Regions from separate parts of the Zhongshania aliphaticivorans genome, predicted to be linked through region 4. Evidence: predicted binding sites of a transcription regulator. Region 4 holds the regulator's gene; each other region holds the start of a gene.

Region 1 (2,207 bases), 1.5 Mb from region 4:
TATGAATGCGCAGCACTTGGGCTTGGCATTGCTGTACCGCGCTAAATGCGCTGTTAACGTGAAGTTGAGCAAAATCGTGATTGAGGCGTTTGACTAAATAGTCGTTAAGGCTGTCGTGAAAAGACTCGTTAATACCCGCTTCAATAATCTTATTTGGCAGGGTTTCTCGCAGTTGCTGTGCCAGTGAGCGGCTGAGGTAATTAAGGCTAAGCCAGTGATTAAAGGCGATAAGGAAGATACTAGCAGCAGCCACGACCGCTAACTTGATAAGCCATTTCGGCTTAGATAGCCCCAGTGATTTCATGGGCAGTCCGCGGTTTGGGCGCTTAGTTGCTGCAGGGGGGCGAGCAAGGGCGCGTAAACCTGAAGGCCGCGGATGATTTCGCATTCTAATGCGCGATGGTGGCTGTGGTGGAGTTGGTTTTTGATAAACCACGCCCCCGACGGCACCTCGGGATTAATAAGTAAGCTGTAATACGTGCTTAAATTTAAGTTGTCTGCCTGCGAAATAGCCGTGCTGATCATGTCGACTTCGCGATTTTTAAACGCGGCGTAAAGGGCGCTGGGGTCGGTATAAAACTTTTTTTGGTCGGCGTTAAGATTAATACCCGCCTGCTTTAAGGCCGCCATGGGTTGCAGGAAATGGGTTTGGCTTTGGCTGTCGCGGGAGAAGCCGATCACCTTGCCTTGAAGGTAGTCGCTGTTTAGCTGAGGTGTGCTGTCTTGGCTAATCCAGTACAGAGCGTAGTTAGGTGTTTGCTGTAAAACACGGTAGTAATTGCTGAACTCCGGCACCAAGCCCGCCACGATATGGTGGCGATTCCAAAAGATATCGAACTCTTCGTCCAGAATATGTTGCGGGCTTAGGTAGGCCCGCGGTCGCCAGCGTATCTCAACGCCAGAATAGGATTTGGCTAACAGTGTGCTGGCGCATAAATAGTCGGCAAAGTCGGTGGCATAATTGTAAAACAAGGTGAGAATTTTAAATGTTGGTTTTGTGCTCGCGCCCTGGGTGCTGCACTGGTAGCTGCGGTAGTCGCTCAAACTAAGCGCTTGTAGGGGGCGGCTTGCCATCCACACACTAAGGGCGATGGGCAAGCTTAGAGCAAGACCCATGACGGCGCGGTACGTAGTGTGATTAGCGCTAAAAAAACGAAACGGTAGCATAGGCTCACGAATTGCTAGAGTCATAGAGGTCGGTGGGATACCTTTTGCTAGCGAGCAACGGTGTGTTTGCAATAGTCTTGATGTAGACAATAAGACACTCTGTTGACAAGTTGATGACAGTAGTGGTTTTCATCTCATCAATGTGAGGTATAGCTGCAACGACGCGCTTGCACCTAGACTAAGCGACTACACAGCAATAATAAGATAGGACGCGACTATGCATCTTGGCTTCAGTTCGATGAACACAGTAAATGATCCGGATCCGGCGGAGTTGGCTAAAACACTGGAAGACGCCGGCTTTGAGTCGTTGTGGTATGGCGAACACAGTCATATTCCGCGCTGCCGAAGCACCGCTTATCCGGCGGGGGGTGAACTGCCCGAGCCTTATAAAGAAATGATGGATCCCTATATTTCGTTGATGGCGGCGGCCGCTGCGACGACAAGGTTAAAGCTGGGTACCGGCATTGCTCTATTGATGGAGCGAGAGCTATTTTCTCAGGCGAAGACCATCGCGACCTTAGACCGTTTGTCCGGCGGGCGGGTGCTGATCGGCAGCGGCGTGGGCTGGAATCAAGAGGAATTTGAAAATGTAAGTCAGCAACCATGGCAACGTCGCTACGGGGTATTAAAGGAAACCGTGGCGGCGACACGGGCCCTGTTTGCCGATGAGGCGCCGGAATTTCACGGTGAGTTTATCGATTTTGACCCGGTGTGGTTTGAGCCCAAGCCGCTGCGCAGTCCACCAATGATTTTTGGTGCAATGGGGCCGTTGGGTATGCGCCACACGGCGGAGTGGGCCGACGGTTGGATGCCTGTGGATGTAGCGCTGCCCGATGTGAAGGCCGCCATTAAGGCGTTTCACGATTTGCTCGCTGAATTTGGTCGCAAGCCGAATGAGGTGGAGGTTACTTTGGTGGTTATGTCCGAGGTGACCCCAGATTTACTTAAATACTATCGCGATTGCGGCGTAGACCGCTGTAATATCGGCGTGGGCATGCAAAATTGGAATAAACCAGAAATTGTGATGCCAATGATTGAGC
Region 2 (2,207 bases), 1.5 Mb from region 4:
TGATGTGGTCGGCCACGGCGGGTAGCCAGCGCGCGCAGAGTTCGGCAATGCGATTGCCCTGGGCCTCGTCAATGCTGTATTGGCTAATGAGTTGCTTTATGGTGTCTTCGCGCTTGTCGCGGTGGTGGAGGCGGCCAGCAAGGTCGTGCACAATACCTTCGCGAATGGCATAGGCGGAGACGTGTATGCCATCCATGCCGAGTTCTTCGAATAGGGCGTAGAGTACGGCAAAGCCCCCCACAAAGACGTCGCGGCGATCTTCGCTGAGGCCTTTTATATTTAGGTCGCGACTATTAGCTGCGTTAAGTACTTGGTTTTTGAGTTTTTCTAGGCCGTCGGCAGAGATATAGCCCGCTTCGCTGAGTTCTTGTTCGGCGAGAATTTTGCCAATGCTGCGAATGGTGCCAGAGGAGCCAACGGCTTCTTGCCAATGGCCGCGAAAGGGTTCTACGTAGGGGCCGATCATTTGTCTGGCGGCATTTACGGCCTTTTTAAAGGACTTCTCGTTGATGTCGCCATTTTTGAAGTAGCGCATACTGAAACTGACACAGCCCATGGGTAGGCTTTCGAGTTGGCGGGGGGTGTTATTGCCCACCACCAGTTCGGTTGAGCCGCCGCCGATGTCGATAACAAGGCGGTGCTTTTGCTCTGGGGCAAAATCGTTGGCCACACCTAGGTAGACGAGACGGGCCTCTTCGGTGCCCGAGATAATATTGATGGGCAGCCCGAGTACCGCTTCGGCTTTGGCCATAAATTCAGCGGCGTTGCTGGCGGCGCGCAGTGTGTTAGTGCCCACTACGCGTATTTGGCGCCGAGGCACGCCGCGCAGGCGGTCGGCCATTTTGGCAAGGCTGTCGAGGGCGCGGTCTTGGGCTTCGTCGCTGAGGCGGCCGTCGTCGTCGAGACCTGCGGCTAATCTAACCATGTCTTTATGGCGGTCGATGACGCGAATTTTGTTGTCACTAAAGCTGGCAATAAGCAGGTGAAAGCTATTAGAGCCTAGGTCGAGTGCCGCGTAAGAGTCGCTGTTTTGAGCCATGGTAGTATGAATTCCCTGTTGGCTGCACAGTGTATCGGCTGGGGGGCTTAAAATCGACTCTAGGCTGTTGTCATAAAAATGACATGAGCGGTGGCTACACTAGCGTGTATTTTTTTTGTTACATTAATTTAAGGGATTAACAGAGGGGTAGGCAGGGCGTGGACAGTACGTGGGTTGCCAAAGAATTGAGCTGGTTGTCATTTAATGAGCGGGTATTGCAGGAGGCTGCCGACCCCTCGGTGCCAATTATTCAGCGTATTCGCTATTTGGGTATTTTCTCGAATAATTTAGATGAGTTTTTCCGGGTGCGGGTGGCAGATGTGCGGCGTTTGGCCGCGTTTTCTGTTGCGTCTAAGCAAGATGAGTATAAGGCGCTGTTGGAAGAGATACGTCAGAAAGTACTGAAACTGCAGCAGCGCTTTGATGTGGTGTATCGGGAAAATTTAAAAGAGCTGCGCCGTCGTAAAATTTACCTTATTAATGAAAAGCAGTTAGACGAGGCGCAAACAAACTATGTGCGCTCGTATTTTCACTCGCATATTCAGCAAGAACTCATTCCTATTATTCTTGATGATGCCAACCCGATCCCTGAATTGAATGAGTCGTCTATTTATCTAGCTATCCGTTTGGGTTACGAGTCGCAGACTCGCTTTGCGCTGTTAGAAATTCCCACTGCGCGGCTAGATCGTTTTATTCGGATTCCCGGTCGTAAGGGTAAGCGCGGCAAGGTGTTAATAGCGCTCGAGAATATGATTCGGGTGTGTTTGCCTGAGGTGTTTAGGGGGATTTTTCCGCTGGAGACGGCCGATGCCTACACCATTAAGCTAACCCGCGACGCGGAGTTGGAGCTGAGTGAAGAGGTTACCCACACCTTTGTAGAAAAAATGACCCAGAGCCTCAAACGCCGGAAAAAAGGCGACCCAGTGCGCTTTGTTTACGATGCGGCGATGCCCAACGATTTGTTAGATTATTTGGTCAAGCGCATGGGCTTGGGTAAATTAGACTCGATGATTCCCGGTGGTCGTTACCATAACTCCAAAGACTTCATGCGCTTTCCGAACTTAGGCCCTGCGTATTTAGACGCCAAGCCCCTGCCGACCATTCCGGTGCCGGTGATTGATCAGGCCGCCAATATTTTAAGCTGTCTGCGCGAGCAGGATATTCTGCT
Region 3 (2,207 bases), 1.7 Mb from region 4:
TTGGCGTAAACCTCGTAACCGGCAAACTCAATACGGGCATATTCCAGCACCCCGCAATTGTCACTGGCGTCGACGCCGCCAAACATGCCCCGCGTGTCGCCAGCATCGAGACCTTCAATTTGCGCGTCAGCGGTATTGACCGGCGCATTACCCAACATCACCAGACCGCCCCAGTCGCCAGCGCGGCGTTTACCTGCCGCTACCGCACTCGTGAAGACAATTGGCTTAGCTGCTGTGCCGCGCGCAAGAATAGAGGCGTCGCGGGTAATCAATAAGGCACTGCCCTCCCGCCCTTTTACCACTGTGCCGGCTTCAATCACCAGCCGCGCACCGGCCTCAACATACACAATACCTTCTAGCACCCAGGTTTTATCACTCGTCCAAAGCTGCTCCCCATGCAGAGAGCCACTCACTACTTTGCTGCCGCTATACACGCTTTTTAAGTCGTCACTAAATAAAGCCGCACCGACTACGCCGCCAAGCAAAAGCACCCCTGCAATCAACAACCATTTGCGCAGGGGTTTTGCGGGCGCGCCAAGCTGCTTAAAGCCAATGGTTTCAGCAATATCTGGATTCATGGCGGCCACTCGACGATCGTGACGCCCCTGAGTTAATGCGGTATTGATGTTGATTCGGCGCAGGCCAAGACCCAGCTCACGAATTTCGGCATTGCTGCTCACCGCCGCCTGCTCAATTAACTCTTTGCGGTAAGCCGGATCGTTTAACAAGGTATTAAAATGGATATAACGCACGCCCTTATCGCCCTGCTTGTCATAGCTCAGCTTTAACTGCCAAAGCATTTCCACTAATTTGGCGCGGGGGGAACTGACGTCGTTCATTGTTCTTCCTTGCGTAATGGCTCAATTTTACGGAAAAACAGTATGGCGACGGGATATGACAATTTTATTACAAGCTCGATCGCAGGCGGTCAGACGCAAAACTGCTATAATGGCGCCTTTATAGGCGTCTGTAGATCACCTGTTCACGTCAACGGGAGCAAGCCCTACAGCCAAGCAATACAGGAACAACTGCGCAATGAGTGACAAAGATCCAAGCATCAAACCCTGGGGCGGCCGCTTTACCGAGGCAACTGACCAGTTCGTAGAGCGTTTTACGGCCTCTGTCAGCTTCGATCAGCGCCTTTACCACCACGACATCAACGGCTCGCTAGCCCACGCGGCCATGCTCGCCAAAGTCGGCGTACTCACCACCGACGAACTCAGCAAAATTCAAGAAGGCTTAGAAGAGATTCGCGCTGAAATCCTCAGTGGTCGCTTTGAGTGGTCAGTAAGCCTTGAAGACGTGCACATGAATATTGAAGCGCGGCTCACCGACAAAATCGGCATCACCGGCAAAAAGCTGCACACCGGCCGCTCGCGCAACGACCAAGTTGCCACCGATATTCGTCTGTATTTGCGCGACGAATTAGCCTTAATCGTAACCGAGCTCAGCCGCCTGCAGCAGGGTTTAATTACCCTCGCCACCCGCGAAGCGCACACCATTATGCCGGGTTTCACCCACCTGCAAACCGCCCAGCCCGTTACCTTTGGCCACCACATGCTGGCGTGGAATGAAATGCTAGAGCGCGACTACAGCCGTTTTCAAGACTGCGCAGCGCGTCTCAACCAATGCCCGCTGGGCGCCGCAGCACTGGCCGGCACCACCTACCCCATCGACCGCCACTACAGCGCCGAGTTACTGGGTTTTGACCGCCCCACCGAAAACTCGCTAGATTCAGTAAGCGACCGTGACTTTGCCATTGAATTCGCCGCCGCTGCCAGCCTGTTGATGACCCACATGTCGCGCTTCAGCGAAGAGCTGGTGCTGTGGACCTCAGCTCAGTTCAAGTTTATTGAACTGCCCGACCGCTTCTGCACCGGCTCTTCAATAATGCCCCAGAAGAAAAACCCCGACGTGCCCGAACTCATTCGCGGCAAAGTCGGCCGCGTGAACGGTCATTTGGTCAGTTTGTTAACCCTAATGAAGTCACAGCCGCTGGCCTACAACAAAGACAACCAAGAAGACAAAGAACCCTTGTTCGATATTATCGACACCGTGAAAGACTGCCTAAAAGCTTACGCCGATATGGTGCCTGCAATAACCGTCAACGGCGACGTAACCCGCGAAGCAGCCATGCGCGGCTTCTCTACCGCCACCGACCTCGCCGACTACTTGGTGCGCAAGGGCCTGCCCTTCCGCGACGCCCA
Region 4 (2,207 bases):
TGGCATATTGAATAAAGCCTAATTTAGGATTGAGTGTTTTACATGGATCATACTTATCGTTTAGTGATTAGCTGTCCCGACCGCGTGGGCATTGTTGCGCGGGTTAGCCAATTTGTCGCGGAGCACGGCGGTTGGCTTACCGAGGCGAATTATCACGCAGATGCAGAAAGTAACTGGTTTTTTATGCGCAATGAGATTCGCGCGGAATCCTTAAAAGTTAGCGCTCAGGCCTGTCGCGAGGCCTTTGCGCCATTAGCGGCTGAATATGGCATGCACTGGGCGCTGGTCGATTCTGCTGTTAAGCGCAAGGTTGTAATACTGGCGAGTCACGCCTCCCACTGTCTGGCTGATATATTGCACCGTTGGCACAGTGGCGAATTAGACTGCGATATACCCTGTGTTATTTCTAACCACGAAAACCTGCGTAGCATGGTGGAGTGGCATGGTATTCCCTTTGAGTTTGTCGCCATTGACCCAAACAACAAAGCACCCGCACACGCCAAGATTATGGCGCTGGCCCAGAGCTATGAGGCAGATTGCGTGGTGTTAGCGCGCTATATGCAAATTATTCAGCCCGAGTTTTGCCAAGCTTATGCAGGGCGAATGATTAACATACACCATAGCTTCCTGCCCTCATTTATCGGCGCAAACCCCTATCAGAAAGCTTTTGATAGGGGGGTTAAGTTAATCGGTGCCACTTGCCACTACGTTACTGAGCGGCTGGATGAAGGTCCGATTATTGAACAAGACGTAATTCGGGTGTCCCATCGGCATAGCAAAGATGACCTTGTTAGACTCGGCAAGGACGTCGAAAAATCGGTGTTGGCGAGAGCGCTGCGCAACCACTTGGAAGATCGCGTTTTGGTGCATGGGAACAAGACCGTAGTGTTTGATTAATCAAGTGAAATTTAAACTGTCATAAAATTGTCACTTAAAATGGTTTTAATGCAGCCTACGAATTTTACAAAAAAAGGTTAATGGAATGACGTCAGCCACCATATTGATTGTCGACGATGAAACCGCAATCCGTGAAATGATACGGGTGGGTCTTGAATTGGCGGGTTATGAATGTCTGGAGGCAAGCAATGCCCAGGATGCCCACGGTATAATTGTTGATCAGCGCCCTGATCTTGTGCTGCTGGACTGGATGATGCCGGTCACTAGTGGTTTGGAATTGTTGCGGCGCCTACGCCGGGATGAACTGACCAGGGATTTGCTGGTGATTATGTTGACCGCCAAAGATGATGAAGACAATCGGGTGCAAGGTCTTGATGTCGGTGCCGATGACTATATCACCAAGCCTTTTTCGTCTCGTGAGCTGATGGCGCGCATTAAAGCCATTATGCGTCGATCGACAAATCGTGACGAGGAAGAAAGTATCGAAGTCGCGGGGCTGAAATTAGACCCCAGTAGCCACCGAGTATTTGTTGATGCAACTCCATTAGATATGGGGCCCACCGAATTTAAATTATTAAAATTCTTTATGACTCATCAGGAGCGAGCGTATAGTCGCGGCCAGCTTCTTGATCAGGTATGGGGCACCAATGTTTACGTTGAAGAGCGTACGGTCGATGTCCATATTCGTCGCCTTCGCAAAGCATTGCAAACTGAGCTAAGAGACTGCGGCCTTTTAATTCAAACAGTTCGTGGAACCGGTTACCGGTTTTCGACAACAGGTGTCTGCGCATAGCGCAAAATAATGCGGTATTACAGTTGGAAGGCAGAATTATTGCGGGTCGGCATACCACTCCTAGTGGTTGCGGCAGGCTGCGCGTTATTCGATCTTGGGCTATTGCCGCTATTGGCGGCGGCGTTGTTGGCATGCGCGTGGCTGTTGCGGCATTTACAGCGGTTGTCTGACTGGCTGTATAGCGGCGCGAAGTCAGATCCACCAGAGGCTGCAGGGATGTGGGGTCAAGTTTTTGATGTAATCTACGATATGCAGCGGGAATCGTCGCAGGACAGTGACCGCTTGCAGGCAATGATTGATTATTTGCACGCTTCGTTTGCCTCGATGTCGGACGCGGTAGTCATGCTTGATCCCTACGGCAATATCGAGTGGTGTAATGCCTCTGCCCACGATTTATTGGGTTTAAGAGAAGAGGGTGATAAAGGCCGTCAGCTGGTTAATTTGCTGCGCAGTCCGGCGTTTCTCCGCTATTTCGAGGCTGAGCGCTATCAAGCCCCGCTGGAAATGGTGTCGCCAG

The links. Region 4 encodes PhoB, which activates phosphate uptake and scavenging genes when phosphate is short. Its sites were predicted from a motif close to TGTCATAAANNTGTAACA; they were not measured.
Region 1: a site for PhoB is predicted at 1,269-1,286, ahead of AZF00_RS16775 (substrate-binding domain-containing protein). Genes of this name have one in related genera too.
Region 2: a site for PhoB is predicted at 1,108-1,125, ahead of ppk1 (polyphosphate kinase 1). Genes of this name have one in related genera too.
Region 3: a site for PhoB is predicted at 894-911, ahead of AZF00_RS17520 (beta-helix domain-containing protein). Genes of this name have one in related genera too.

What each region holds. Positions count from the first base shown of each region.
Region 1 covers NZ_CP014544.1:3,769,246-3,771,452, reverse strand. Annotated here, with positions in the region: gene AZF00_RS16780 (hypothetical protein) at 1-304, opposite strand, end outside; gene AZF00_RS16775 (substrate-binding domain-containing protein) at 301-1,191, opposite strand; gene AZF00_RS16770 (LLM class F420-dependent oxidoreductase) at 1,406-2,207, shown strand, end outside.
Region 2 covers NZ_CP014544.1:759,571-761,777, forward strand. Annotated here, with positions in the region: gene ppx (exopolyphosphatase) at 1-1,039, opposite strand, end outside; gene ppk1 (polyphosphate kinase 1) at 1,198-2,207, shown strand, end outside.
Region 3 covers NZ_CP014544.1:3,927,657-3,929,863, forward strand. Annotated here, with positions in the region: gene AZF00_RS17520 (beta-helix domain-containing protein) at 1-839, opposite strand, end outside; gene argH (argininosuccinate lyase) at 1,036-2,207, shown strand, end outside.
Region 4 covers NZ_CP014544.1:2,236,217-2,238,423, reverse strand. Annotated here, with positions in the region: gene AZF00_RS09970 (SPFH domain-containing protein) at 1-22, shown strand, start outside; gene purU (formyltetrahydrofolate deformylase) at 43-897, shown strand; gene phoB (phosphate regulon transcriptional regulator PhoB) at 983-1,690, shown strand; gene phoR (phosphate regulon sensor histidine kinase PhoR) at 1,700-2,207, shown strand, end outside.